4 regions of the Streptomyces sp. NPDC048441 genome follow, and region 1 is predicted to be linked to each of the others. Evidence: riboswitches for the same ligand, from Rfam matches in the RefSeq annotation. Region 1 holds a riboswitch; each other region holds the start of a gene.
What was found. Region 1 has a riboswitch for cyclic di-AMP ahead of ACGFSB_RS08000 (M23 family metallopeptidase). Riboswitches for the same ligand answer to the same signal wherever they lie in the genome.
Positions count from the first base shown of each region.

Region 2: it holds a riboswitch for cyclic di-AMP, as region 1 does, so the genes downstream of both, ACGFSB_RS16935 (NlpC/P60 family protein) here and ACGFSB_RS08000 (M23 family metallopeptidase) in region 1, are expected to answer to the same signal.
Region 3: it holds a riboswitch for cyclic di-AMP, as region 1 does, so the genes downstream of both, ACGFSB_RS24580 (transglycosylase family protein) here and ACGFSB_RS08000 (M23 family metallopeptidase) in region 1, are expected to answer to the same signal.
Region 4: it holds a riboswitch for cyclic di-AMP, as region 1 does, so the genes downstream of both, ACGFSB_RS27620 (M23 family metallopeptidase) here and ACGFSB_RS08000 (M23 family metallopeptidase) in region 1, are expected to answer to the same signal.

Region 1 is NZ_JBICXM010000003.1:20,125-27,403, reverse strand. Features, by position in the region: gene ACGFSB_RS08025 (amino acid permease) at 1-1,367, shown strand, start outside; tRNA gene ACGFSB_RS08020 (tRNA-Lys) at 1,502-1,577, shown strand; gene ACGFSB_RS08015 (alginate lyase family protein) at 1,722-2,954, shown strand; tRNA gene ACGFSB_RS08010 (tRNA-Met) at 3,009-3,082, shown strand; gene ACGFSB_RS08005 (PP2C family protein-serine/threonine phosphatase) at 3,229-4,458, shown strand; cyclic di-AMP (ydaO/yuaA leader) riboswitch at 4,680-4,827, shown strand; gene ACGFSB_RS08000 (M23 family metallopeptidase) at 4,839-5,927, shown strand; gene ACGFSB_RS07995 (aldo/keto reductase) at 6,069-7,013, shown strand; gene ACGFSB_RS07990 (PrsW family intramembrane metalloprotease) at 7,018-7,279, opposite strand, start outside.
Region 2 is NZ_JBICXM010000006.1:163,492-170,770, forward strand. Features, by position in the region: gene ACGFSB_RS16925 (peptidoglycan DD-metalloendopeptidase family protein) at 1-350, shown strand, start outside; gene pcrA (DNA helicase PcrA) at 396-2,897, opposite strand; cyclic di-AMP (ydaO/yuaA leader) riboswitch at 3,140-3,296, shown strand; gene ACGFSB_RS16935 (NlpC/P60 family protein) at 3,304-4,494, shown strand; gene ACGFSB_RS16940 (hypothetical protein) at 4,608-4,961, opposite strand; gene ACGFSB_RS16945 (NlpC/P60 family protein) at 5,282-6,334, shown strand; gene ACGFSB_RS16950 (hypothetical protein) at 6,390-7,088, shown strand; gene ACGFSB_RS16955 (LuxR C-terminal-related transcriptional regulator) at 7,142-7,279, opposite strand, start outside.
Region 3 is NZ_JBICXM010000010.1:105,066-112,344, reverse strand. Features, by position in the region: gene ACGFSB_RS24595 (nucleoside triphosphate pyrophosphohydrolase) at 1-714, shown strand, start outside; gene ACGFSB_RS24590 (cytochrome P450) at 875-2,185, shown strand; gene ACGFSB_RS24585 (transglycosylase family protein) at 2,360-3,349, shown strand; cyclic di-AMP (ydaO/yuaA leader) riboswitch at 3,542-3,733, shown strand; gene ACGFSB_RS24580 (transglycosylase family protein) at 3,737-4,447, shown strand; gene eno (phosphopyruvate hydratase) at 4,787-6,073, shown strand; gene ACGFSB_RS24570 (septum formation initiator family protein) at 6,164-6,646, shown strand; gene ACGFSB_RS24565 (DUF501 domain-containing protein) at 6,726-7,247, shown strand.
Region 4 is NZ_JBICXM010000012.1:155,150-162,428, reverse strand. Features, by position in the region: gene ACGFSB_RS27630 (M16 family metallopeptidase) at 1-1,348, shown strand, start outside; gene ACGFSB_RS27625 (M16 family metallopeptidase) at 1,345-2,730, shown strand; cyclic di-AMP (ydaO/yuaA leader) riboswitch at 2,937-3,099, shown strand; gene ACGFSB_RS27620 (M23 family metallopeptidase) at 3,112-3,915, shown strand; gene ACGFSB_RS27615 (GntR family transcriptional regulator) at 4,149-4,841, shown strand; gene ACGFSB_RS27610 (HPr family phosphocarrier protein) at 5,013-5,294, opposite strand; gene ACGFSB_RS27605 (GNAT family N-acetyltransferase) at 5,420-7,279, shown strand, end outside.

The DNA of each region.
Region 1 (7,279 bases):
ACACCGGCGGCCCCGCCCTGATCACCTGGGGCTGGATCGGCGTCGGCCTGATGACGCTCTTCGTCGGCCTCGCGATGGCCGAGATCTGCTCCGCCTACCCGACGTCCGCCGGGCTCTACTTCTGGGCACACCGCCTCGCGCCGCCCCGTACGGCGGCGGCCTGGGCGTGGTTCACGGGCTGGTTCAACGTGCTCGGCCAGGTCGCGGTCACCGCGGGGATCGACTTCGGCGCGGCGTCGTTCCTGGGCGCGTACCTGAACCTGCAGTTCGACTTCGCCGTCACCGAGGAGCGCACGATCCTCCTCTTCGCCGCGATCCTCGTACTGCACGGCCTGCTCAACACCTTCGGCGTGCGCATCGTCGGCCTGCTCAACAGCGTGAGCGTCTGGTGGCACGTCATCGGGGTCGCCGTCATCGTCGGCGCCCTTGCCTTCTCGCCGGACTCGCACCAGTCGGCGTCCTTCGTCTTCACCGAGTTCGTGAACAACACGGGCTGGGGCAGCGGGCTCTACGTGGCCCTCATCGGCCTGCTGATGGCCCAGTACACCTTCACCGGCTACGACGCCTCCGCACACATGACGGAGGAGACGCACGACGCGTCGACGGCCGGGCCCAAGGGCATCGTCCGCTCCATCTGGACATCCTGGATAGCGGGCTTCGTGCTGCTTCTGGGCTTCACCTTCGCCATCCAGTCGTACGACGGCGCCCGCGAGTCGGCGACGGGGGCACCGCCCGCCCAGATCCTCCTGGACGCACTCGGCGCGACCACGGGCAAGCTGCTCCTGCTTGTCGTCATCGGCGCGCAGCTCTTCTGCGGCATGGCGTCCGTGACCGCCAACTCCCGCATGATCTACGCCTTCTCGCGGGACGGAGCACTGCCGTTCTCGCACATCTGGCACTCGGTCAACCCGCGTACGCGCACACCCGTAGCCGCGGTCTGGCTCGCGGCCCTCGGCGCGCTCGTCCTCGGCCTGCCCTACCTGATCAACGTCACCGCGTACGCGGCGGTGACATCGATCGCCGTCATCGGCCTCTACATCGCGTACGTCATCCCGACCCTGCTCCGGCTGCGCAAGGGCGAGCAATTCGAGCGCGGGCCCTGGCACTTGGGCCGCTGGTCACGCCCGATCGGCATCGTCGCGGTGGCCTGGGTCGGCGTGATCACGGTCCTGTTCATGCTGCCGCAGGTCTCGCCGGTCACCTGGGAGACCTTCAACTACGCCCCGATCGCGGTACTCGCCGTCCTCGGCTTCGCCGCGACCTGGTGGCTGGTATCGGCCAGGCACTGGTTCCTCAACCCGGACCACGAGCGCACGGCGGCCCGCGACGCGGCCCGGCGCGGGGCACCCGACCCGGCCGATCCCTGACCGGCCCCGCGGTCGCCGACGGTCGCCCGAGGCCCGCCAGCGGCCCGTCGCGGAACGCGCGACGGGCCAAGGAGGCAATACCCGATCGGACTGCCGGGCCTCTCCCGCTATGCTCGGGGGGTGCCTCGGCACGAGGACCGTTAGCTCAATTGGCAGAGCAGTGGACTTTTAATCCATTGGTTGTGGGTTCGAGTCCCACACGGTCTACCACTCAGGCCCAGGTCAGGCAGCTTCTGACCTGGGCCTGTGGCGTTCCCCCGGTCTGCCGGTCGCCCGAACGGACCCGCCTCGCCTGCGCCCTCGCGGTCCGCGAGCGACGCTGGGCCTGCCAGGTGGTCGATCCGGAGGTGCAGCATGGGTTCCGTCCGCTCCGTACGTTTCGTACGACGGGCTCTCGTGATGATGCTCGGGCCCCTCCTCGTCGGCGTCTGTGCGGCCTGCGGCGGGTCCGGGAGCGGCTCGGCAGAGGGGGCGACCGAGCGGGCGCGGCCCACCGGTCAGGCCTTCGAGCATCCCGGAGTGCTCGTCAGCAAGGGGCAGCTGGCGCGGGTGCGCGCACATGTCGCGGCTCGTGAACAGCCTTGGCTGAAGGCGTTCGAGCAGATGCGGGGCAGTAAGTACGCGGCCCTGGACTACCAGGCCAAGCCGTACGCCGTCGTCGAGTGCCCGCCCGACACCCGTCCGGGCCACGGCTGCGTCGAAGAGCGCGAGGACGCCATCGCCGCGTACACCCAGGCTCTGCTCTGGAACATCACCGGCGACCGTGCGCACGCCAAGAAGGCCGTGCAGATCATGGACGCCTGGTCGGGCGTGATCACCAAGCACACGGAGGCCAACGCGGGCCTCCAGACGGCCTGGGCCGCCTCCTCGTGGGCGCGTGCGGCCGAAGCCGTGCGCTATACCTACGACGGCTGGAGTGACGGCGAGCTGCTGCGTTTCGAGCGGATGCTGCGTACCGCCTATCTGCCCCAAGTCCTCAACGGGTCAGCCGACTTCAACGGCAACTGGGACCTGGTGATGGCCGACGCGACCATGGGCATGGCGGTCTTCCTCGACGACCACGAGGACTTCGAGAAGGCGGTGACGCACTTCAGGACCCGGGTGCCCGCCTACTTCTACCTGAAGTCGGACGGGCCGCTGCCGGTCTCGCCGAAGGGCAGCGGCATCAACACCGCGGCGGAGCTCCAGAAGTACTGGTTCGGGCAGAAGACCTTCGCCGACGGCCTCTCCCAGGAGTCCTGCCGTAACTTCAAGCACGCCAGCTACTCCCTCGCCGCCACCGCGCACATCGCCGAGACCGCCTGGCACCAGGGCGTCGATCTGTACGGCGAGGTCAAGGACCGGCTGCGGGCCGCTTTCGAGTTCCACTCCAAGTACCAGCTGGGCGCGCGGGCGCCGGGCTGGCTGTGCGGCGGCAAGGTGCAGCGCGACATGGGGCCCGACACCGAGGTCGGCCTCAACCACCTGCGGGACCGGCTGAAGCTGGATCTGCCGGAGACGGCGAAATACACGGAGGAGCGGCGGCCCGAGGGGACGGACGATCTGTTCGTGGCCTGGGAGACGCTGACGCACGCCGAGAACACCTGAGCCTTGAGCTGGTTCGCTTCACTCCCTCTGATGGCGTAGAGTTGCATTCAACGGCGCGGGGTGGAGCAGCTCGGTAGCTCGCTGGGCTCATAACCCAGAGGTCGCAGGTTCAAATCCTGTCCCCGCTACTAAAGGCCGAAGGCCCGGATCCAGTAATGGATCCGGGCCTTCGGTGTTTTCCGCGTGAGCGCCGCTTCGGGGCGCGGTTCAACCCGATCGGCCCACACCGGTCGCCCCGCGCCCCCGCGCCGGGAACCCTGGACGAGGCGTGGTCATGGATCTGGTCCTGGCCGCGGAACGCGGCAGGAGAAGACCGGTGGGGCAGCGAGGAGGAAGCGGCAGGGGCCTGCGCAAGGTGCCCCGCACGGATTCCGACGTCAGGCATGAGCGGGCGTTCGTGCGGACCCTTCCTCTGCTGCTCCTCGTCGTCGGGATCGTCTACGACCTCGTGACCCCGGCCGCGTTCACCGCCGCGCCCTTCTTCACCGCCGCCCCGCTGGTCGCCGCCCCCTTCTACTCGCTGATCAGCACCGCCCTCACCGGCGTCGGCTCCTGCGCCGCTGTGCTCGGCCTGCACTTCAGGACCAGCACCACGACCGATGTCGAAGCCGTCACCGAACTGATCACGGTGGCGACCGTGGCCGTGCTCGCCGTCCTCATCAACCGCGTCGTATCCCGCAGCGACGAACAGCTCGCCTCCGCACGCTCCATCGCCGAGGCCGCCCAACGCGCCGTACTGCCGCAGCCGGACCCCCGGATCGGCGGGCTCGACGTCGCGGCGCGCTACGAGGCCGCGGAGGCCGACGCGTTCATCGGGGGTGATCTGTACGCCGTGCAGGACACCTCGCACGGCGTACGCGTCATCGTCGGCGACGTACGCGGCAAGGGCATGAGCGCGGTGGCGGCCGTCGCCGTCGTCATCGGGGCGTTCCGGGAGGCCGCGGAGCAGGAGGCCACCCTGGAGGCGGTGGCGCAGCGCCTGGAGCGGGCGCTCGCGCGTGAGGGCACGCGCAGGGACGGTCTCGACGCCTTCGAAGGGTTCACCACCGCCGTCCTCGCGGAGATCCCGCACAGTGGCGGTCTCGTACGCCTCATCAATCGCGGGCACCCGGGGCCGCTGCTCCTGCGCGGCGACGGGCGGCTGTGCGTCCTGTCCGCCACCGAGCCCGCGCTGCCGCTCGGGATGGGCGAACTCGGCACCTGGCCGGACCGTGCGGACGAGACGGAGTTCCCGCCGGGGGCGATGCTGCTGCTCTTCACCGACGGGCTCTCCGAGGCGCGTGATCACCGGGGCGAGTTCTACGACCCGGCCGCCCGGCTCGGCGGCCGCATCTTCCCGGGACCCAACGGCCCGGACACCCTCCTCGCCACGCTCACCGAGGAAGTGTGGCTGCACACCGGGGGCGGGACGACGGACGACATGGCGCTGCTCGCGGTGCGGCGGCCGTCGGCGACGGGCACCTCACCGCGTCGCGTTCCGCCTGATGTCACTGGACGTGACTGAAGGACACCCCTCCGTCCGGCAACTGACGCACTGTCCAGGAAATGTGAAGCTCCGGTGTGTGAAGATCTGGGGTCAACTCGCCCCGTTCCAGCCCCCCGTGTCCCGTTAAGTGCAGGCCAAAGGCGTTAACGATCAGCCGGAACAGCTTGGATTCCGGCCCTGCTGTCTATTAACGTTCGATAACGCAGCGCGGTCGTCCCAGCCGTCACTCGAGTCGGCTCCGCGCGCACGCGCCTAATCCCGCAAGGGAGCCGGGGAACCACCTACATGGGGTGAATCGGGCAGCTGTGCATCCGTGCCGGCTGTTCGTAGGAGACCTTCCTGCTCCGAACCCGTCAGCTAACCCGGTAGGCGAGAAGGAAGGAAAGGAGTGCGCCCCAGTGGCGTCCAACCGCCCTGCCCCCCAAGGCGTGTACGTACCGAATGACGACGATTTCGGTGGGTACGACGAAACATCTTCCTGGGAGGAATGGAATCCCACCGAGGACTCCATCCGTCCCGTCCGCGGCAGGCACCGCGTCCACAAGCGGGGCGGTGGCGGGCTCGCCCGCAGCTCCACTGTTCTCGGCGTAGGCGTCATCGCCGCAGTCGGCGCGGGCGGCATCGCCACCGCGCAGGGCGGCAAGCCCCCGGTCTCCATCGAGATGCCGGACCTCTCGGCCGTCACGGACTCGCTCCCGGAGGCCAAGTCGCTGCCGGGCGTGGGGTCTTTGATATCCGACGACTCCGACGACTCCGGTTCCGCCGACAACGGCGTGCAGACCGCCGCCGCGCCCCTCTCCGCCGCCGGCGTCAGCACATCGGACGCCGAGCAGGGCACCACAGACGCGGGCGAGGCACTGCGGGCCCGCATCATGGAGCAGGCCGAGAACCAGCAGGACCAGGCGGACGACGCGGTCCAGCAGGCGAGCGAAGAAGCCGCCGTCAAGGAGGCTGCCGCACAGGCCGCCGCCAAGCAGACCGCGGCCGAGAAGAAGATCGCCGCGGAGAAGGCCGCCGCGAAGAAGAAGGCCGAGGCGGAGGCCAAGAGGAAGGCAGAGGCGGAGCGCCTCGCCAAGCTCGCGAAGAGCTACATCCTGCCCGTGGCCTCGTACACCGTCACCGGCACCTTCGGTCAGCCCGGCTCGATGTGGTCCTCCGGCTACCACACAGGCCTGGACTTCGCGGCCCCCACGGGTACGCCCATCAAGGCGATCCACTCCGGCACCATCAAGGAGGCCGGCTGGGCGGGGGCGTACGGCTACCGCACGGTCATGGAACTCGACGACGGCACCGAGCTGTGGTTCTGCCACCAGTCCTCGATGAGCGTCAGCGTCGGCCAGAAGGTCTCCACCGGCGACGTCATCGGCCGCGTAGGCGCGACCGGCAACGTGACCGGGGCGCACCTCCACCTGGAGGTCCACCCGGGCGGCGCCTCCACCGGGGTCGACCCGGCGGCGTGGCTGCGCGACAAGGGCAGGACGGTCTGACGTAACCCCGTACCCCGGCGGTCCTGGCGACAACCCCCCGACGTCAGGGCTGCCGGTTCGGCATGTCCGGGGCTCCTGCTCCTATGGATCCCAGGGATGCGTGTACGGAATGCTGCGCTCCGTAAGTACGTTGCCTCCCATATGACTTCTCTTCGCAAGCTTGGCTCGTCCGACCTCGAGGTCTTCCCGCTCGCACTCGGCGGCAACGTCTTCGGCTGGACGGCCGACGAGGCCCAGTCCTTCGCCGTGCTCGACGCCTACACCGCCGCGGGCGGCAACTTCATCGACACCGCCGATGTCTACTCGGCCTGGGTGCCCGGCAACAAGGGTGGCGAGTCCGAGACCGTCATTGGCGACTGGCTCACCGCGCGCGGCAACCGTTCCGACGTCGTGCTCGCCACGAAGGTCGGCGCCCACCCCGAATACAAGGGCCTGTCCGCCGGCACCATCAAGTCCGGTGCCGAGGAGTCGCTGCGCCGCCTGCGCACCGACTACATCGACCTCTTCTACACGCACTACGACGACCCGACCGTCCCCGTCGAGGAGATCATCGGCGCCCTCGACGAACTGGTGACGTCCGGCAAGGTGCGCGCCATCGCCGCGTCCAACGTGACCGCCGAGCGGCTCCAGGAGTTCCTCGACTTCTCCGACCGCGAGGGCCTCGCGCGTTATTCGGCGCTCCAGCCGCACTACAACCTCGTATCGCGTGACACGTACGAGGGTTCGCTGGAGCAGGTCGCATCCCGCTCCGGCCTGGCCGCCGTCCCGTACTACGCGCTCGCATCCGGTTTCCTGACCGGCAAGTACCGCCCGGGTGCGCAGGTCGAGAGCGCGCGGGCCGCAGGCGCGGGCAAGCACCTGGAGACACAGCGGGGCCTGCGGGTCCTCGCCGCCCTGGACGAGGTCGCCAAGAACCGGGACGCCGAGCTCGCGACCGTGGCCCTCGCATGGCTCGCGGCGCAGCCGACGGTGGCGGCGCCGCTCGCATCGGCCCGTACGGTCGAGCAGCTGCCCGCGCTGCTCGCGGTGGGGGAGCTGGAGCTGACGGACGCCGAGGTGTCGGCGCTCACGGCGGCTTCCGCCTAGGGCCCTAGCCCCTGTAGGGGTTGTAGGCGGGGTAGGGCATCGCGGGCTTGGCGTACGGATATCCGTAGGGGTGCTGCTGGTACTGCTGCTGGTACTGCGGCTGCGGATAGGGCTGTTGGTACTGCTGCTGATACAGCCGCGCGTACGGCTGCTGATACCCGTACGGCGGCGGCATCGGCACCAGCACCGGTGCCGTCGCGCGCGCCGCGTAGGCGAGGGCGGGCCGTGCCGCGTCGCGCCGCTCCCACAGCGCGTGCAGCAACTCC
Region 2 (7,279 bases), on a different contig from region 1:
ACGGGCAGGCGGGCGTCAACTGGATGTCCGCGCACTCGGGAATCGACTTCCCGGTGTCGTACGGCACCGAGGTGCGCTCCGCCACCGATGGCGTCGTCTCCACGAAGTGGAACAGCGCCTACGGCAACATGGCGATCGTGACCGCCAAGGACGGCACGGAGACGTGGTACTGCCACCTCTCCACGCACAAGGTCTCCAGCGGCCCCGTCAAGGCGGGCGACCCCATCGCCTTCTCCGGGAACTCCGGCAACTCCACCGGACCGCACCTGCACTTCGAGGTGCGCCCCGGCGGCGGCTCGGCGATCGACCCGCTGCCGTGGCTGCGCAGCCACGGCCTCGACCCGACGTAACTCCGGCCGCCGCGCCTCACACGACTGCGACGGCCGTCCCCTGCCCTACAGCTTCTGCACCGGTGCGTACCGAAGGAGCAGCCGCTTCGGCTTGGGCTCTCCGAAGTCCACCGTCGCCTCGGCGTTCGCACCCGTGCCCTTCACTCCGACCACGGTCCCGAGGCCGAACTGGTCGTGCGTGACCCGATCCCCGATCGCAAGTGCGACCACCGGCTTCTCCGAGGCGCGGCGCGTGGCGAAGCCCTGCGCGCCCCCGGCGCGGGAGCGCGACGACGACAAGGAGGAGGCGATTCCCGCAGCGGGCCCGGAAGATGCCGGTGCGCCGATGGACCCCGTCCGCTTCCAGTCGAGGTGGGCCTCCGGGATCTCCTCCAGGAAGCGCGACGGCGGGTTGTACGAAGGCTGGCCCCAGGCGCTGCGCATGGAGGACCGCGTCAGATAGAGCCGCTCCCGCGCGCGCGTGATGCCCACGTACGCGAGACGGCGCTCTTCCTCCAGCTCCTTGACCTGGCCGAGGGAACGCATGTGCGGGAAGACCCCGTCCTCCATGCCGGTCAGGAAGACGACCGGGAACTCGAGGCCCTTGGCGGTGTGCAGCGTCATCAGTGTGATGACTCCGGAGCCGTCGTCCTCCTCGTCGGGGATCTGGTCGGAGTCGGCGACGAGCGCGACCCGCTCCAGGAACTGGGAGAGCGTGCCGGACATCCCTGTGCCCGCCTCCGCGTCCTCTCCTTCGCCCTCGGCACCCGCTGCTGCTTCACCGTTGTCCTGCTCGAACTCAAGCGCCACTGCGGCGAGTTCCTGGAGGTTCTCGATGCGCGTCTCGTCCTGGGGGTCGGTGGAGGCCTGCAACTCGGCGAGATAGCCGGTCCGTTCGAGCACGGCCTCCAGGACGACGGCAGGGCCCGCGCCGGACTCGACGATGGTCCGCAGCTCCTCCATCAGCGTGTTGAAACGCTTGACGGCGTTCGCCGAGCGGGCGGCCATTCCGTACGCCTCGTCGACGCGCTTCAGCGCCTGCGGGAAGGAGATCTTCTCGCGCTGCGAGAGCGCGTCGATCATCGCCTCCGCACGGTCGCCGATACCCCTCTTCGGTACGTTGAGAATGCGCCGCAGCGGGACGGAGTCCTCCGGGTTGGCGAGCACCCGCAGATACGCGAGGACGTCCCTGACCTCCTTGCGCTCGTAGAAGCGGACGCCGCCGACGACCTTGTAGGGCAGGCCGACGCGGATGAAGATCTCTTCGAAGACACGGGACTGGGCGTTCGTCCGATAGAAGATCGCGACGTCACCCGCCTTCGCGTCGCCCGCGTCGGTGAGCCGGTCGATCTCGTCGGCGACGAACTGGGCCTCGTCGTGCTCGGTGTCGGCGACATATCCGGTGATGCCCGCGCCCGCGCCCGCGTTGGTCCACAGATTCTTGGGGCGGCGGCTGTCGTTGCGCTCGATGACCGCGTTGGCTGCCGTCAGGATCGTCTGCGTGGAGCGGTAGTTCTGCTCCAGGAGGATCGTCGTCGCGTTCGGGTAGTCCTCCTCGAACTGGAGGATGTTGCGGATCGTGGCGCCGCGGAAGGCGTAGATCGACTGGTCCGCGTCACCCACGACACACAGCTCGGCGGGGTCGTCCCCCTCGCCTCCGGAGGGGCCGACCAGCTCGCGCACGAGGGCGTACTGGGCGTGGTTGGTGTCCTGGTACTCGTCGACCATCACGTGCCGGAAGCGGCGCCTGTAGTGCTCGGCGACGTCCGGGAACGCGCGGAACATGTTGACCGTCGTCATGATCAGGTCGTCGAAGTCGAGCGCGTTCGCCTCGCGCAGGCGCGACTGGTACATCGCGTACGCCTGGGCGAGCGTCTTCTCGAAGCCGTCGGCGGCCTGTCCTGCGAAGGTCTCCTCATCGATCAGCTCGTTCTTCAGGTTCGAGATCTTGGCGCTGAAGGACTTCGGCGGGAACTTCTTCGGGTCGATGTCCAGATCGCGACAGACCAGCGCCATCAGCCGCTTGGAGTCGGCGGCATCGTAGATCGAGAAGGAGGAGGTGAAGCCGATCGTCTTCGACTCGCGGCGCAGTATGCGCACGCACGCGCTGTGGAACGTCGATACCCACATGGCGTTGGCACGCGGTCCGACGAGCGCCTCGACGCGCTCCTTCATCTCGCCCGCGGCCTTGTTCGTGAACGTGATCGCGAGGATCTGGCCCGGGTGCACCTGCCGCGCGGCCAGCAGATACGCGATGCGGTGGGTCAGGACACGGGTCTTTCCGGAGCCCGCGCCGGCCACGATGAGCAGTGGAGAGCCGGCGTGCACGACGGCCGCTCGCTGGTTCTCGTTCAACCCGAAGATCAGCGCCGCCGGATCGATCACCGGACGGGGGGCGCCGCCGCGGTAGTGCGCGTCCCTGGGCACGGGCGCGTCAAACTTCCCGTCGAACAGATCATCCGGAATGGACTCCGGCGTGCTGTCGTCGGGCGGCGGCGGGGGCTCCTCCTCGGAAGCCCGCGAGGGCTGGAGGTCCGCCAGGAAGCTGTCATCAAAGAGGCTGCTCATCGCCTCCCGAGTCTAGGCGGCCCCACTGACAACCCGCTCCGGGTTCCGGCCACGTCCACCGTCTACGCCCCGCCCACGACCGGTCACTCTCCGCCATATCGCCGCGTGTCCGCGTCAAGAGCTTCGTAAAGTCACGAAAATGTATCGGGCATATCGAACATCAACCTTCACACGAGCCACACGAGTTGGCTAGCGTGCTGGGCGGGCTGCTCGTACTCCCACCGGCGAACCCCGCCGGGAACGGGTGGCCTCCGCCGAGTTCGATCTCCTCGGAGCCGGGGACCCACTCAGACCTTGGGGTGAATCGGTCCCGTACGAAGTACGGGACTGTAGGGCAACCTTCCGAACCACCCGCCCGAACCCGACAGCTAACCCGGTAGGCGGTCTACGGAAGGAGTCGCCTCCCTTGGCGTCGCACCGCAAGCCGCGGACCCGCATTGCCGGCCTACGCGCCACTCCCGCCATCGGCATCACGACGGCGGCCCTCACCTCTGTGGCCCTCCTGTCGCAGAGCGCACAGGCGGCACCCTCCGCGCCCCAGAAGCCCAGCCTCGAAGAGGTCCAGAAGAAGGTCGACGACCTCTACCACCAGGCGGGCGTGGCCACCCAGAAGTACAACTCGGCCAAGGAGCGCACCGAGAAGCAGCGCTCGAAGGTCGACACCCTTCTCGACGACGTGGCCAAGCGCGCCGACAAGCTGAACGAGGCCCGCCAGGAGCTCGGCACGTTCGCCGCGGCCCAGTACCGCACCGGCGCCGTCTCCGAGACCGCCACGATGATGCTCGCCGACGACCCGCAGGGGTACTTCGACCAGAACCATCTGTCGGACCGGCTGACCGCGCGCCAGAAGAAGGCGGTCGACGACTACCAGACGAAGCAGGCCGCGGCGACGAAGCAGCGCACGAAGGCCGCCACGAGCCTGGAGACTCTGAGCGACTCCCGTGACGACCTCAAGAGCAGCAAGCAGACCGTCCAGAAGAAGCTGGGCCAGGCACGCACGCTGCTCTCGGAGCTGACGGCCGAGGAGAAGGCGCGGCTCGCGGCGATCGAGAAGAAGAAGGAAGAGGCGGCCAAGCGCAAGGCCGCCGAGCTGGCGCGCAAGCAGGAGGCCGAGGCGGAGGCCAAGCGCAAGGCGGCGGAAGAGGCCGCGGCCAAGGAGCGCGAGAAGAACAAGGAGACCCCCGACTCGGGCTCCGGTTCCGACACCGGCTCCGGCAGCGGCTCCGGGGACACGGACAGCGGTTACGCGACGAAGGCCGCGAAGGTCATCAACTTCGCGGAGGCCCAGATGGGCAAGCCGTACGTGTGGGGCGCCACCGGCCCCGACTCCTACGACTGCTCCGGGCTCACCCAGGACGCGTGGAAGGCGGCCGGGATCTCCCTGCCGCGTACGACGTGGGATCAGGTGAAGGTCGGCACGACCGTGAAGACCGCCGATGCCAAGCCGGGTGACCTGGTCTTCTTCTACGACGACATCAGCCACGTAGGGATCTACATCGGCGACGGCAAGATGATCCACGCCCCGAAGCCGGGCGCGAACGTCCGCGTCGAGTCGATCTACTACATGCCGATCCACAGCGTGGTGCGGCCAGCCTGAGAGCGGTCTGCTTGATCGCCTCCCACCTGCACACAACCCACTACGCGCGCGTGGCCCGCATCCTCTTGGGATGCGGGCCACGCGCGCGTAGTGGGTGAGTTGTCTTTACGAACTCAGGTCCACAGCACCGCGATGAAGATGTTCGCCGTGGTCAGAAGACCCACGGCGCCGAACATCCCCTTGTCGATCTTTTCCTCGTCCCGCTTCACGTAGACGAGCCCAAGGATCACGATCAGCACCGCCATTTTGATGCCGATCTTGATGTTGTTGACCGGGTTGTCGTCCGCCTGGTTGAGGCCCACCAGGATCACGCCGGTGACGAGCATGGTCAGCGCGCCGTGCAGCATCGCGGGGTTGAAACGGGCCGTGCCCTGGCCCATCTGCTTCATCTGGGTGAGGAAGCCGCCCAGGAGGGAGGCGATACCGATGATGTGCAGACCGACGAAGACATGGGTGAGTACGTCCATGGTCCGGAGCCTAACCGGGGCCCTATCACCGCTCTGTAGCCAGGTGGGCCACAAATGCCTCATCGGTCACAGGTAGACGCGAAGGACATGGTGTTCGGCGGATCGCGCAGTCACATTCAGTCACCGCCAGAACACTTCCGCCAATTGCGCACAATCCGCCACCAACCCGTGACGGCCAGGTTTAGCGTCCTTCGTCAGGTGCCCGGCTCCCCAATGCCGCCCGGACCAGGGGCGGCAGTCGGACACCACCGCCGAGAAATCCGGCGGCGTCCTGCTCCCCCTGTGCGGGCCGCCGCCGGACCCTTAAGGAGCCCTCCTTCGTGGCAGCGCACCGCAAGCCCAAGCAGCGCTCACTCAGTGGCCATACGGCCCGTACCGCCGCCACCATCGCCCTCGCCGGGGCCGCCACGGCGACCGCGTTCGACGGTACGGGACACGCGGACCCCCGGCTCAGCCCGGCCGAGGTGAAGTCCAAGGTCGACGCGCTCTACCGCGAGGCAGAGATCGCCACCGAGAAGTACAACGGCGCCAAGGAGAAGGCCGACAGCGCCGAGAAGTCACTCGGCGAGCTGCGCGACGAAGCGGCCCGCAAGACGGAGAAGCTCAACTCGGCGCGTGAGGGCCTCGGTTCGATCGCCGCCGCGCAGTACCGCAGCGGCGGCATCGACCCGGCCGTCCAGGTCGCGCTCTCCTCCGACCCCGACCAATTCCTCGAGCGCGCCGCACTCGCCGACCGGGCGGGCAGCCGCCAGGCCACGGCCGTCAGCGGCGTACAGAAGCAGCTCCAGGAGATCCACCAGCTGCGCACCGAGGCCGACGGCACACTCGCGCACCTCAAGTCCCGCCAGGCGGAGCTGAGGAAGCACAAGAAGACGGTCAACGGAAAGCTCGACGCGGCCAAACGGCTCATGTCCCAACTGACCGGCGATCAGCGCGCCGAGCTCGCGGGCGACGGCGGTCCGGACAGGGCCTCCCGGACCGCGGGCCGCGACGCCGCCCTGAACGTCCCGGCCAAGGCCTCCAACTCCCGTGCCTCAGCGGCCGTCGCGTACGCCTACAAGTCGCTCGGCCGCCCGTACGTATGGGGCGCCACCGGCCCGAACGCCTTCGACTGCTCGGGCCTCACCCAGGCCGCCTACCGCTCCGCGGGAGTCGACCTCCCACGCACCACTTACGCGCAGATCGCCGCGGGCGAGCGGGTACCGCGCTCCCAACTCCAGCCCGGAGACCTGGTCTTCTTCTACCAGGGCATCAGCCATGTCGGCCTCTACGTAGGCAACGGACAGATGATCCACGCCCCGAACCCGAGCGCACCGGTGCGCCTCGCCCCGATCGACCAGATGCCGTTCGCGGGAGCCACGCGGGTGGCGTGAAGGGCTGTGCGGGCGGCTGCGGGGGCTGTGCGGGCCCACCGGTAATGTCAGGTCCATGCTCCGCCGCCGCACCCTTCCACCACCTCCGCCGCCCGTCCACCTGCGCACCTGGCCGGACCGGAACACACTCCTCGCCGACCGAGGCATGGCACTCGAAGAGCTGCGCAGGCGGATCCTGGGAGTACACCGGCTGCTACTGCTCTGGCTGTTCGCACTCGGCGGCGTCGTCGGCTGGGCGCTCCTGACGCTGCCGATCGAGATGATCGAGGACCGCGATCCGATGGCCTTCATCATGGGCCCGGTCTGCGCGATCCTGGGCCTGGCGGCATTCGCCCCCTCCGTGATCGGCGTGCTCCTCGGCATCCGAAGCGACCGGAAGGCAAGAGAACTCACCGCCAGCTGGCTGGACTTGGACAGCCACCCGGCATCGGACGCCACCCTCCGCTCCCCCGGCCTCAGCCTCGTCTGGCTCCTCGCGTCCCTCATGGTGTGCACGCTCGGCCTGTGGGCATCCTTCGCGGCCACCGCCCACGCCGAGCCGGGAAGGGACTCGTACGGCGATGTCGCCCGAGGCATGGGCACGGGCCTCATCCTGTGGCTGACGGGCCTGGTCGGCATCACGAAGGCGTTCGGCCACTACCGCTGGGCGATGCGGAAGCTGGGCCCCACCCCGCTCACGACCCGGCACAGGCCGTCAGGCAGAGCCTCGGAGCTCCCGGGCACACCGTCCTCACCTCCGGCAGGCCGGAGGTGAGGACGCTGGTCAGGCAGGTGGCGACTGCGAGGCAGTCGCCACGCCGGACTCCCCTAGACCAGCCGCCGCGCCGTCGCCCACCGCGTCAGCTCGTGCCGGTTGGACAGCTGCAACTTCCTCAGCACCGCCGACACATGCGACTCGACCGTCTTCACGGAGATGAAGAGCTGCTTGGCGATCTCCTTGTACGC
Region 3 (7,279 bases), on a different contig from region 1:
CTGACGGACGGCCTGGCGAGGCTCGCGGGCTCGGGCCGCGTCTCGATGCCCGACCTGGAACTGCTCCCGGCGTCGTACGACCTTCCGGGCGCGCGGCTCCTCGACCTCGTCCAGGTCATGGACCGGATCCGGGTCGAGTGCCCCTGGTCGTCCCAGCAGACGCACAAGGGCCTGGTGAAGTACGCCATCGAGGAGGCGTATGAACTGGTCGAGGCGATCGAGGAGGGCGACAGGGAAGAGCTGCGGGAGGAGCTGGGCGATGTCCTGCTCCAGGTGGTCTTCCACGCCCGCATCGCCGAGGAGGACGCCGAGTCCCCCTTCTCCGTGGACGACGTGGCGGGCACCATCGTCGAAAAGCTGATCCGCCGCCACCCGCACATCTTCGGCGACGACGCGGCGGAAACCCCCGAGGACGTGAAGGCGCACTGGCTCCGCACGAAGGCGGAGGAGAAGCAGCGTTCATCACTGACGGAGGGCATCCCCCTGGGCCAGCCGGGCCTGGCCTTCACGGCGAAGCTGGCTTCGCGGGTGCGTGCGGCGGGGCTCGAGGTGGCTCTCCCCTCCGGGGACGGGGTCGGCTACGAGCTGCTCGCCCTCGCGCTGAGGTCCGAGGCGGAGGGTGTGGATCCGGAGGCGGCACTGCGGGTCGCGGCGCGGGCTTATCGGGATGCGGTGCTGGTTGCCGAGGGGGGTTCCAGCCTTTCCGGCAGGTGAGGACGGACGGAGTGCGGCGCCGGGGTTCCAGCCCGTCCGGCGTTTGAGGACGAACTCGGCGGAGCCGTTGATGACGGTGCGCAAGACCCCGGAGCGGAGCAGCATGGCTCCGACCGAGCCAGGGGGAGGGGAACCACCGACCCCGGATACGGTCGACCTCATGCAAGACCAGCCGCCCGCCTCCGCAGAGGCGCCCCCCGCAGCCTGCCCCGCAGGGGCCCCCTTGTCCGAGGCCCAGGGGCCAGAGCTCTTCACCTGGGAGTTCGCCACCGATCCCTACCCCGCCTACGCCTGGCTGCGGGAGCACGCGCCCGTGCACAAGACGCGGCTGCCCAGTGGTGTGGATGCCTGGCTGGTCACCCGGTACGCGGATGCCAAGGAGGCGCTCGCCGATCAGCGGCTCAGCAAGAACCCGGCGCATCACGGCGAGCCCGCGCACGCCAAGAGCAAGACGGGCATCCCGGGCGAGCGCAGTGCCAACCTCATGACGCATCTGCTCAACATCGATCCGCCGGACCACACCCGCCTTCGCCGCCTCGTTTCCAAGGCCTTCACTCCCCGGCGCATCGCCCAATTCGAGCCCCGCGTCCAGGAGTTGACCGATCAGCTCATCGACAGGTTCGCGGCGAAGGGCGAAGCCGACCTCATCCACGACTTCGCCTTCCCGCTCCCCATCTACGCCATCTGTGACCTCCTCGGTGTCCCGCGCGAGGACCAGGACGACTTCCGCGACTGGGCGGGGATGATGATCCGTCACGGGGGAGGGCCCAGGGGCGGGGTCGCCCGGTCCGTGAAGAAGATGCGCGGCTATCTCGCCGAGCTGATTCACCGCAAGCGCCTCGAACCGGGCGACGACCTCATCTCCGGGCTCATCCGCGCGTCCGACCACGGCGAGCACCTCACCGAGAACGAGGCCGCCGCGATGGCCTTCATCCTTTTGTTCGCCGGCTTCGAGACGACCGTCAATCTCATCGGCAACGGCACCTACGCCCTTCTCACGCACCCCGAGCAGCGTGAGCGGCTACAGGCGTCTCTCGCGAGCGGGGAGACCGGCCTCCTGGAGACCGGGCTCGAAGAGCTCCTCCGCTTCGACGGCCCGGTCGAACTGGCCACCTGGCGGTTCGCGACCGAGCCGCTGACGATCGGAGGCCAGGACATCGCCGCCGGCGACCCCGTCCTCGTCGTACTCGCGGCGGCCGACCGCGACCCCGCGCGGTTCGAGCGGCCCGACACCCTCGACCTCTCACGGCGCGACAACCAGCACCTCGGCTACGGCCATGGCATTCATTACTGTCTCGGCGCACCCCTCGCCAGGCTCGAAGGGCAGGCCGCCCTCGCGACCCTTCTGCGCCGCCTCCCTGACCTGCGGCTCGCGGTGGAACCTGACGATTTGAGATGGCGTGGCGGGCTCATCATGCGTGGACTGCGCACGCTGCCCGTGGAGTTCACACCCGCACAGAGCCGCAAATAGTCCATACCGGAAAAGGCGCCGAAACGCCGTTTAGCTGACGGTCCGTCAAGACTGTGACTTTCACGTGATCTCCGCTGCATCGACTTGTGACAAGCGTTCGACTGCCGCTACGTTCACCGACGACTCGGCATCCCGTGCCGCAGTCGTCGCTCCAGTCACGCGAAAGGCAACCGCATGATCTCCGGCAATGGTCGTCACCGACGCCCCCGCCAGGCCCCGGCCCTGATCGTCGCGGCAGGAGTCGCGGGATCAGCCATCGCCATCCCGCTGCTCGGCGCGACCAGCGCGAGCGCGGCGGACACCGCCACGTGGGACAAGCTCGCGGAGTGCGAGAGCGGTGGCTCCTGGAGCGCGGACGCGGGCAACGGGTACTACGGCGGGGTCCAGCTCTCGCAGCAGAACTGGGAGGAGTACGGCGGCCTCGACTTCGCGCCGCGGGCCGACCAGGCGAGCCGTTCGCAGCAGATATCCGTCGCCGAGAAGGTTCTTGACGACCAGGGGCCCAAGGCCTGGCCGAGCTGCGCGCCGATCGCCGGGCTCACCGATGACGGTGCCGCCGCCGATGTCGACCCGGGCGCTCCGATCACCACGGTGCCTTCCGACGAGGCGTCGGAGCCGGGCGATTCGGCCGAGCCGAGTGAGCCGAGTACGTCGCCGAGTGATTCGGCCGACCCCTCGGACAGCGCCGAGCCTTCCGGGGAGTCCTCGGAGAAGCCTTCCGAGAAGCCCGACGCTGATGACGAGTCGCGAGACAAGAGTCACGACGAGTCGGGCAAGCCGGGCAAGCCGGGCGAGTCGCATGATTCGAACGGCTCGGGCAAGTCCGGGCCGAGCGATGAGACTTCGCCGACCCCCGCCCCCACTCCCACGCCCTCCACCGGTGAAGGCGAGGGCCGCCACCGCGGTGGCAGCGGGGACGACGCGAAGACCGGCAGCGGCGACCGCGACGGCTCGGGCCGGCACGCCTCCCGTGGCGACGAGCGTCAGCAGGACGGCGCCGACGGGACGTACACGGTCCGCTCCGGGGACAACCTCTGGGTCATCGCGGACGACCTCGACGTGCAGGGCGGATGGGCCGAGCTGTACGCGGAGAACGAGAAGTCCGTCGGCTCCGACCCCGACCTCATTCTTCCCGGTCAGAGCCTCGATTTGGGCGAAAAGTAAGGGAAGTTGACGAAGAGTCGGCTAGCCGCTTCGCGCCGAATGTCCGGATTGGCGTAAGTGAGAGATGGGTCTCAGAAGCCCTGATCGTCTTTGGAATTCCGTCGATCGCATGACTACGGTCGTGACCGCTCGCCACAGCGGGCCCCGCCGGTCGGTACGCCGAGTCCTGCCAACGGCCGTTCGGGAACAGTCGTCGCGTAAGCGCCGTAGGCAGGAGCGGGGGAACCAAGGTTTCCGCCGGGCCCGGCCGTTCAGCATCGCGAGAGCGAGGCAGTCGAACGGACGGGAACGGCTAGGGGTTAAGCCGCGCTCAGGAAGCGCGGCCGGGCAACTTCATCGGCCCGAACCCGACAGCTCACCTCGCAGGCGTCGGTGAGGGGATCACTCATGCTGTTTTCCAGCAAGGGCAAGCACCGCCGCCCGTCCAAGGCCACTCGTGTCGCCACGCTCGCCGGTGTCACCGGTGTGGCCGTCGCCGCCCCGCTGATGGCGGCAGGCTCGGCGTCCGCCGCGACCAACTCCGAGTGGGACGCCGTGGCCCAGTGCGAGGCCGGCGGCAACTGGTCCATCAACACCGGCAACGGCTACACGGGCGGCCTGCAGTTCTCGTCGTCCACGTGGGCCGCGTACGGCGGTACGAAGTACGCGTCCAGCGCCGACCAGGCCTCCAAGGCCCAGCAGATCGAGATAGGCGAGAAGGTCCTGGCGGGCCAGGGCAAGGGTGCCTGGCCGAGCTGCGGCGTCGGCCTCTCGGGCGCCTCCAACGAGGGTGGCGGTGCGCAGGAGAGCGCCCCGCAGCAGACCCAGGAGCAGCCCAAGAGCCAGCCCAGTGCCCAGACCGAGCAGCCGCAGCAGGCCGCTCCGAAGAAGGCGGAGGCCGCCCCGAAGGCCGAGTCCAAGAAGACCGTCGAGACCCCGACCGGCAAGAAGGTCAAGAAGGGCGACGGCGAGTACAAGGTCAAGAAGGGCGACACGCTCTCCAAGATCGCCGAGGCGAAGAACGTCAAGGGCGGCTGGCACAAGGTGTACAAGCTCAACGGCGACATCATCGACAACGCCGACATGATCTTCCCGGGTCAGCAGCTGCACCTCAGCTAGTCGCTGGCGGGGGCGCCCTGCAGTGCCTTACTTGTCTCTGCGGGTGCGTCGTGGTTGCTCGCGCAGTTCCCCGCGCCCCTTCGGGGCGCTACCCCCGCCCCCTTTGGGGCGCCACCCCGTCCCCACGGGCCCCCCGTCCCGGTGCGCGTATCCCCCGTACGCACCGGGGCGGGGTTCTTTTGCGCCCGCCGCTCTCCCCACCGCTTTGTTCCGTTCGGAAACTTTTTGCTCTCGGTTTGTCCACAGGGCGGTCGCTCGGCTGGCTCTTGCCCGGGAGCCGGTTAGGCTCGTGTCCGCGAGGCCAACGCCCCGCGTACCCGCGTCACATCCCAGAAGGAGATGCTCGTGCCGTCCATCGACGTCGTCGTAGCCCGGGAAATCCTGGACTCCCGAGGCAACCCCACGGTCGAGGTCGAGGTCGGCCTCGACGACGGCAGCACGGGTCGTGCCGCCGTTCCGTCCGGTGCGTCCACCGGTGCTTTCGAGGCCATCGAACTCCGTGACGGTGACCCCAACCGTTACCAGGGCAAGGGCGTGGAGAAGGCCGTCCTCGCCGTCATCGAGCAGATCGGCCCGGAGCTCGTCGGGTACGACGCGACCGAGCAGCGCCTGATCGACCAGGCGATGTTCGACCTCGACGCCACCGACAACAAGGGCTCGCTCGGCGCCAACGCCATCCTCGGCGTCTCGCTCGCCGTCGCGCACGCCGCGTCGGAGGCCTCCGACCTCCCGCTCTTCCGCTACCTCGGCGGCCCGAACGCGCACCTGCTGCCCGTTCCGATGATGAACATCCTGAACGGCGGGTCGCACGCCGACTCGAACGTGGACATCCAGGAGTTCATGATCGCGCCGATCGGCGCCGAGTCGTTCTCCGAGGCCCTGCGCTGGGGCACCGAGGTCTACCACACGCTCAAGGCCGTCCTGAAGAGCAAGGGCCTGTCCACCGGCCTCGGCGACGAGGGCGGCTTCGCCCCGAACCTGGACTCCAACCGCGCCGCGCTCGACCTCATCCTCGAGGCCATCAAGCAGGCCGGTTACGTCCCCGGTGAGCAGATCGGCCTCGCGCTCGACGTCGCCGCGTCCGAGTTCTACAAGGACGGCAAGTACGAGTTCGAGGGCAAGTCCCGCTCGGCCGCCGAGATGACCGAGTACTACGAGGAGCTCGTCGCCTCGTACCCCCTCGTCTCCATCGAGGACCCGCTGTTCGAGGACGACTGGGCGGGCTGGAAGGTCCTCACCGACAAGCTGGGCAGCAAGGTCCAGATCGTCGGCGACGACCTCTTCGTCACCAACCCGGAGCGCCTGGCGCGCGGCATCGAGGAAGGCGCCGCCAACTCGCTGCTCGTCAAGGTCAACCAGATCGGTTCGCTGACCGAGACCCTGGACGCCGTCGAGATGGCGCAGCGCAGCGGCTTCAAGTGCATGATGTCGCACCGCTCCGGTGAGACCGAGGACGTCACCATCGCCGACCTCGCCGTCGCCACCAACTGCGGCCAGATCAAGACCGGCGCCCCGGCCCGCTCCGAGCGCGTCGCCAAGTACAACCAGCTCCTGCGCATCGAGGAGATCCTGGACGACGCGGCGGTCTACGCCGGCCGTTCGGCGTTCCCGCGTTTCAAGGGCTGAGCTCGGCTGCCCTGAGTAGTTACCTACGTCCCCGTACTCGGTCCCGTACCGTGTGCGGGGACGTACGTACGTATCGGGGAGGCGGCACACATGGCCGTGAAGGACCGCGACCGGTTCTCCACCGCGACCAGGCTGCGGCTGCTCGGCGAGCAGACCGCGGAGCGTGTCTACCGCTCGCAGACGAAGCGTCAGGCGCGCCGCTCCCGGCTCACGGGCCGAGCCGCGCTCCTCGCGCTCGTGCTCTGCTCGCTGGTCGTCGCGCTCGCGTACCCGATAAGGCAGTACGTCTCCCAGCGCGCCGAGATCGCGGATCAGCGCCAGGAGCAGGCCGAGCGCCGCGAGAACGTCGAGAAGCTGCGCGACGAGAAGGCCCGCTGGCGGGACGACTCGTACGCGGAGCAGCGCGTCCGGGACCGGCTGCACTATGTGATGCCGGGCGAGACCGGCTTCACGGTGGTCGACCCGGAGTCGGCGAGGAAGCAGCGCACCGACCAGGGGGCGGCGACCAGGCCCTGGTACTCGAACGTCTGGGACGGCGTCGACAAGGCGGACCGCACGGACGGCGACGACTGACGCAGTTCTTCAGCGCTTCTGTTCTTCAGTACAACCCCTCCTGACCAACCTCTCCTAGAGAACCGATCGAAAGACAGGCATGGAAACGCCCCCGCCGACCACCCCGCGCACCGAGCCCACCGACGCCGACGTCGAGGCCTTCAAGCAGCAGCTCGGCCGTCCGCCGCGCGGCCTGCGGGCCATCGCGCACCGCTGCCCCTGCGGGCAGCCGGACGTCGTCGAGACGGCGCCGCGCCTTCCGGACGGGACGCCGTTCCCGACGACGTACTACCTGACGTGCCCCCGCGCGGCCTCCGCGATCGGCACTCTTGAGGCCAACGGCGTCATGAAGGAGATGTCGGAGCGGCTGAAGACGGACCCCGAGCTCGCGGCGGCGTACCGCGCGGCGCACGAGGACTACATCGCGCGCCGTGACGCCATCGAGGTTCTGGAGGGCTTCCCGAGCGCGGGCGGTATGCCGGACCGCGTGAAGTGCCTGCACGTCCTGGTCGGCCACTCGCTGGCGGCGGGCCCCGGCGTGAACCCCCTGGGCGACGAGGCGATCGCGATGCTCCCGGAGTGGTGGCGCAAGGGGGCTTGCGTGTCCCTTCCGGAGAAGTAGTAGAGGTCCCCCCGTTGTGGGCAGGCGTTCCG
Region 4 (7,279 bases), on a different contig from region 1:
CATGGGTCACACGGCCACAGCCGAGGCCGGCTCCGGCGGCCTGACAGCGACCGAGCATCGGCTGGCCAACGGCCTGCGCGTGGTGCTTTCCGAGGACCACCTGACCCCGGTCGCCGCGGTCTGCCTCTGGTACGACGTCGGCTCCCGCCACGAGGTCAAGGGCCGTACGGGCCTCGCGCACCTCTTCGAGCACCTCATGTTCCAGGGATCGGAGCAGGTGCACGGCAACGGCCATTTCGAGCTGGTGCAGGGCGCGGGCGGTTCGCTCAACGGCACGACGAGCTTCGAGCGCACCAACTACTTCGAGACGATGCCCACGCACCAGCTGGAGCTGGCCCTGTGGCTGGAAGCCGACCGGATGGGCTCGCTGCTCTCCGCACTCGACGACGAGTCCATGGAGAACCAGCGTGACGTCGTGAAGAACGAGCGCCGCCAGCGCTACGACAACGTCCCGTACGGCACGGCTTTCGAGAAGCTGACCGCCCTCTCGTACCCCGAGGGCCACCCCTACCACCACACCCCGATCGGCTCGATGGCCGACCTGGACGCGGCGACACTCGAAGACGCGCGGCATTTCTTCCGTACGTACTACGCGCCCAACAACGCGGTCCTCTCGGTCGTCGGCGACATCGACCCTGAGCAGACCCTCGCCTGGGTCGAGAGGTACTTCGGGTCCATCCCCTCGCACGACGGCAAGCAGCCGCCCCGCGACGGCTCGCTGCCCGACACGATCGGCAAGGAGCTGCGCGAGGTCGTCGAGGAAGAGGTCCCGGCCCGCGCCCTGATGGCCGCCTACCGCCTCCCCGAGGACGGCACGCGCGCGTGCGACGCCGCCGACCTGGCGCTCACGGTCCTCGGCAGCGGCGAGTCCTCCCGGCTCTACAACCGCCTGGTGCGCCGCGACCGCACCGCCGTGGCGGCCGGATTCGGCCTGCTGCGCCTCGCCGGAGCCCCCTCGCTCGGCTGGCTCGACGTGAAGACGTCCGGCGATGTCGAGGTCCCCGTCATCGAGGCCGCTGTCGACGAGGAGCTCGCCCGCTTCGCGGAAGAAGGTCCCACCGAGGAGGAGATGGAGCGAGCCCAGGCGCAGCTGGAGCGCGAGTGGCTCGACCGGCTCTCCACGGTCTCGGGCCGCGCGGACGAACTGTGCCGGTACGCCGTCCTGTTCGGCGACCCGCAGCTCGCACTCACCGCCGTCGGGCGTGTGCTCGACGTCACCGCGGAAGAGGTCAAGGCGGCCGCAGCGGCCCGTCTGCGCCCGGACAACCGCGCGGTGCTCGTGTACGAGCCCACCACCGCCGCCGAAGCCACCGAAGAAGACGCGGACGAAGAGGAGGCGGCGAAGTGACCGAGGCCGCGACGATGCAGTTCCACCCACAGCCCCAGGCGGGCACCGCACGGCCGTGGGCCTTCCCCGCGCCCGAGCGCGCCACTCTGGACAACGGCCTCACCGTGCTGCGCTGCCACCGCCCCGGCCAGCAGGTCGTCGCCGTGGAGATCCACCTCGAGGCGCCGCTCGAAGCCGAGCCCGCGGGCCTGGACGGCGTCGCCACGATCATGGCGAGGGCCTTCAACGAAGGCACCGACAAGCACTCGGCCGAAGAGTTCGCCGCCGAACTCGACCGCTGCGGCGCCACGTTGGACGCGCACGCCGACCACCCCGGCGTCCGCGTCTCCCTCGAAGTCCCCGTGTCCCGCCTCCCGAAGGCGCTCGGCCTGGTCGCCGACGCCCTGCGCGCGCCCGCCTTCGCGGACAGCGAGGTCGAACGCCTCGTACGCAACCGCCTGGACGAGATCCCGCACGAGGCCGCCAACCCGGCACGCCGCGCCGCCAAGGAGCTCTCCCGGCAGCTCTTCCCCGCGACGTCGCGCATGTCGCGCCCCCGCCAGGGCACCGAGGAGACGGTCACGGCCATCGACTCGGCGGCGGTGCGCACCTTCTATGAGAAGCACGTCCGTCCCGCCACGGCCACGGCCGTCGTCGTGGGCGACCTGACGGGCACCGACCTGGACGCCGTCCTCGCCGACACCATCGGTGCCTGGACGGGCGGCACGGCCGAGCCGCGTCCGGTGCCTCCGGTGACCGCCGACGACGCCGGGCGCGTCGTCATCGTGGACCGCCCCGGCGCCGTCCAGACGCAGCTGCTCATCGGCCGCGTGGGACCGGACAGGCACGACCGCGTCTGGCCCGCGCAGGTGCTCGGCACGTACTGCCTGGGCGGCACCCTCACCTCGCGCCTGGACCGCGTCCTGCGCGAGGAGAAGGGATACACCTACGGCGTACGGGCGTTCGCCCAGGTCCTGCGCTCCACTCCGGAAGGCACGGGCGCCGCCATGCTCGCCATCAGCGGCTCCGTGGACACCGAGTCCACGGGACCGGCCCTCGGGGACCTGTGGCAGGTCCTGCGCACCCTCGCGGCCGACGGGCTCACGGACGCCGAGCGCGACGTCGCCGTGCAGAACCTGGTGGGCGTGGCTCCGCTCAAGTACGAGATGGCGGCGTCCGTCGCGGCCACCCTCGCCGACCAGGTCGAGCAGCACCTGCCGGACGACTTCCAGGCGCAGCTGTACCGGCAGTTGGCCGAGACAGGCACCGTGGAGGCCACCGCCGCCGTGGTGAACGCCTTCCCCGAGGACCGGCTCGTGACGGTGCTCGTCGGAGACGCCGCGCAGATCGAGGAGCCCGTCAAGGCGCTCGGCATCGGTGAAGTGAGTGTTGTCACGGGCTAGCCGAGACAGACGGCGCAGCTGAGACACACAGGACCCCGGTGGCCGGAAAGGCCACCGGGGTCCTCATATGTCCGAATTAGTACGGAGGTTGTGTGTCTGCCCTGTGGCGTGCGCTACAAAAGTCCTGATCCGTTTGTCGATTGAAAGATGTCCCGCTTAGCGTCGGTCCGGCTGTCCGCCATGCAGTACGCCGCATCCGTGGCACCGGACAGTCATCGCCGAGTCCCCGTACGGCGCGAGCCAGGGGAGCCGGGGACCCACATGTCCCCTGGGGTGAATCGGGCACCTTGCCGCGAGGTGAGGGACCCGTAGGAGACCTTCCTGCTCCGAACCCGTCAGCTAACCCGGTAGGCGAGAAGGAAGGAAAGGATCAGCCGCTTCATGGCGTTCACCCGTGCCACCGGGAAGCACCGTCGCCCGAGCCGCATCACGCGCACGACCGCGAACGTAGCGGGCGTCGCCGCGCTCGCCACCACCGGTGTCATCGGAGGCCTGGCCGCTCCGGCGCTCGCCGCCGACGATGCCGCGGCCCTCGAGCACACCGGCCTCACCCAGGCCATCTCCGTCGGCGACTCGCTCGCCGCGAGCATCGACGCGCAGGCCGCCGCCCAGCAGCAGGCCGCCGACGACGCCGCGGCCGCCAAGAAGGCCGAAGAGGCCGCCAAGAAGAAGGCTGAAGAGGCCAAGCGCAAGGCCGAGGCCGAGGCGAAGGCCAAGGCCAAGAAGGAGCGGGAGGCCAAGGAGCGCGCCGCCCGCGAGGCCGAGCGCAAGCGCCTGAACAGCTACGTCTCCCCGATCGCCGGCTCGTACGTCTCCACGGGCTACCAGACCGGCGGCGCCATGTGGTCCTCCGGCAGCCACACCGGCATCGACTTCCACGCCGCGTCCGGCACGTCGGTCCACGCGGTCGGCTCCGGCACCGTGGTCGAGGCCGGCTGGGGCGGCGCCTACGGCAACAACGTGGTCATCAAGATGAACGACGGCACGTACACCCAGTACGGCCACATGTCGTCCCTCGGTGTCACCGTCGGCCAGGCGGTCACCCCGGGCCAGCAGATAGGCCTCTCGGGCGCCACCGGCAACGCCAGCGGCCCGCACCTCCACTTCGAGGCCCGCACGGGACCGGACTACGGCTCGGACATCGACCCCATCGCGTACCTGCGGTCGCACGGCATCAACGTCTGATACATCTGATACGTCTGATTCCGCCCGCCTGTCACGCCCACCTGTTTCATCGAAAGCCCCGGCTCATCACGAGCCGGGGCTTTCGCTGTTCCTGCGCCGTTCCCGCAGCACCTTTGGCCAAAAAATATCCATGAATTTCCGCCCGCCTTCGGAAATTCAGCCGCTCTGCAATAGAGTCACTGAAACGGCGTCGATCGACCGCGTTTCGCGGGGATTAAGGCGGAGGTCAGGCCATGCGCATTCCCGCGCACTCGGTATGCACGGCCATCCGGGACGACATCGTCTCCGGTGTCTACGAACGGGGTGGCCGGCTCACCGAGGAGCTGCTCGCGCGTCGCTACGGAGTCTCGCGCGTCCCGGTCCGCGAGGCGCTGCGCACCCTGGAGGCCGAGGGCTTCGTCGTCACGCGCAGGCACGCGGGCGCGTGCGTCGCGGAGCCGACCGAGCAGGAGGCCGCCGACCTCCTGGACATCCGTATGCTCCTGGAGCCGCTGGGCGCCGCCCGCGCCGCGCAGCGCCGCACGGAGGCGCACCTGAAGGTCCTGCGCGGCCTCGTCAGGCTCGGCCAGGAGCGCTCCAGGCGCGGCCGGAGCGAGGATCTGCGCTCGCTGGGCGGCTGGTTCCACGAGACGCTCGCCCAGTCGTCGGGCAGCCCCGGCCTGACCGCGCTGCTCATCCAGCTCCGGCACAAGATCGCCTGGATGTACGTCGTCGAGACCCCGGCGGCCCCGGCGGAGTCCTGGGCGGAGCACGCCGCGATAGTCGACGCGGTCGCTCGCGGGGACGCGGAACGGGCCAGGTCGCTCACCGTGGCCCACACGGAACGGGCGGCGACCGCGCACCGGCTGCGCATTCCCCTGCGGGATGACCGTGACCGTGTGAGGGATTCGCAACATGCCGTAAACACGGTGGGCCTCCGGCATTAACAGAGGCGCCGTATACAAAGAAGTGTTATTCGGCGGGGGATTATTTCTGCTGCCCGAATTCAGTTCAATAGGCGGGCGCAGAAGCACGGGCAAAGAAACACGGGCGCAGAAACGCCGAAGGGCCCACCCCTTTTGAGGGTGGGCCCTTCGGCGTACGAGTACCAGCCTTTACTAGACGGTCTCGGGGAGTTCCTCGAGGCCGTCAGCGACCAGCTTCGCCAGACGGTCGAGAGCGGCGTCCGCGCCCTCGGCGTCGGAGGCCAGCAGGATTTCCTCGCCGCCCTGCGCGCCCAGACCGAGCACCGCGAGCATGGAGGCGGCGTTCACGGGGTTGCCGTCAGCCTTGGCGATCGTCACGGGGACGCCGGCGGCCGTGGCCGCGCGGACGAAGATGGAGGCGGGTCGGGCGTGAAGGCCCTCGGCCCAGCCGACGTTGACGCGGCGCTCAGCCATGTGTTGCTGCCCTTCCAGGTGTCTCACACTTGTCTAGACCAGTGTCTCATGCCGTCACGGGTGCTCCGCCGACGTCCCCTAGCCTGCACCGGCCAAGGCGCCCCCGCTACCCGTACCCTGGCCCCATGCAGACCCCGTCGGACCGGCACGCATACCCCTCCCACTGGGAAGCCGATGTCGTCCTGCGTGACGGAGGCACCGCCCGGATCAGGCCCATCACGGCCGAGGACGCGGACCGTCTGGTCAGCTTCTACGAACAGGTGTCGGACGAGTCGAAGTACTACCGCTTCTTCGCCCCCTACCCGCGTCTGTCCGCCAAGGACGTCCACCGTTTCACCCATCACGACCAGGTGGACCGGGTGGGCCTCGCGGCCACGGTCGGCGGCGAGTTCATCGCGACCGTGCGCTTCGACCGCATCGACTCCCGTGGGATGTCCGCGAGCGCGCCCGCCGACGAGGCCGAGGTCGCCTTCCTCGTGCAGGACGCCCACCAGGGCCGGGGCGTCGCGTCCACCCTCCTGGAGCACATCGCCGCCGTCGCCAGGGAGCGCGGCATCCGCCGCTTCGCCGCCGAGGTCCTGCCCGCCAACACCAAGATGATCAAGGTGTTCACGGACGCGGGCTATCAGCAGAAGCGCAGCTTCGAGGACGGCGTCGTACGCCTCGAATTCGATCTGGAGCCGACCGACCGCTCGCTCGCCGTGCAGCGCGCCCGTGAGCAGCGCGCCGAGTCGCGGTCCGTGCAGCGGCTGCTCACGCCCGCGTCGGTGGCCGTGATCGGCGTCGGTCGTACGCCGGGTGGGGTGGGTAGGAGCGTGCTGCGCAATCTGCGTGAGGCGGGCTTCGCGGGGCGTCTGTACGCGGTGAACAGCGCGTTCGGCGAGGGTGCAGAGGGTGCCGAGGTCGACGGGGTGCCCGCGTACCGCTCCGTGCGGGACATCGAGGAGTCCGTGGAGCTCGCTGTCGTCACCGTGCCCGCCGAACGGGTGCCGCAGGCCGTGGCGGAGTGTGGTGAGCGCGGGGTGCCCGGTCTGGTCGTGATCTCCGCCGGGTACGCGGAGAGCGGTCCCGAAGGGCGTGAGCGGCAGCGCGAACTGGTCCGCCAGGCGCGGTCGTACGGCACGCGCATCCTCGGACCGAACGCCTTCGGAGTCATCAATACGTCGCCGGACGTGCGCCTCAACGCGTCGCTGGCCCCGCATCCTCCCGAGCGCGGCAGGATCGGCCTGTTCACCCAGTCCGGCGCGATCGGCATCGCACTGCTGTCCGGTCTGCACCGGCGCGGGGCCGGTCTCTCGACCTTCGTGAGCGCGGGCAACCGGGCGGATGTGTCCGGCAACGACGTACTCCAGTACTGGTACGAGGACCCTGATACTGATGTCGCACTGATGTACCTGGAATCCATCGGCAACCCACGCAAGTTCACGCGGCTCGCCCGGCGTGCGGCGTCGGCGAAGCCGCTGGTGGTGGTGCAGGGCGCGCGGCACAGCGGGATCGCGCCTACGGGGCACGCGGTGCAGGCGACGCGGCTTCCTCATGCGACGGTGTCGGCGCTGCTTCGCCAGGCGGGGGTCATCCGGGTCGACACCGTCACCGAGATGGTGGACGCGGGGCTGCTGCTTGCCGGGCAGCCGCTGCCGGGTGGGCCTCGGGTCGCCATTCTCGGCAATTCGGAGTCGCTCGGGCTTCTTACGTACGATGCGTGCGTCGCCGACGGGCTTCGGCCGGCGCCTCCGCGGGATCTCACCACGGGGGCTACCCCGGACGACTTCCGGGCAGCGCTGGTTGACGCGTTGTCGGACGACACCTGTGACTCGGTGATCGTCACTGCCATCCCCTGGGTCGGCGAGGACGGGGCCACGGCGTCGCCCGAGGGGGAGGAGCTTGCCGCTGCGCTGCGGGCGGCGGCTGCGGGGTGCCCCGCGAAGCCGGTCGCCGTGGTCCACGTAGAACTTGGCGGGCTCGCCGAAGCGTTGGCTGCCGCT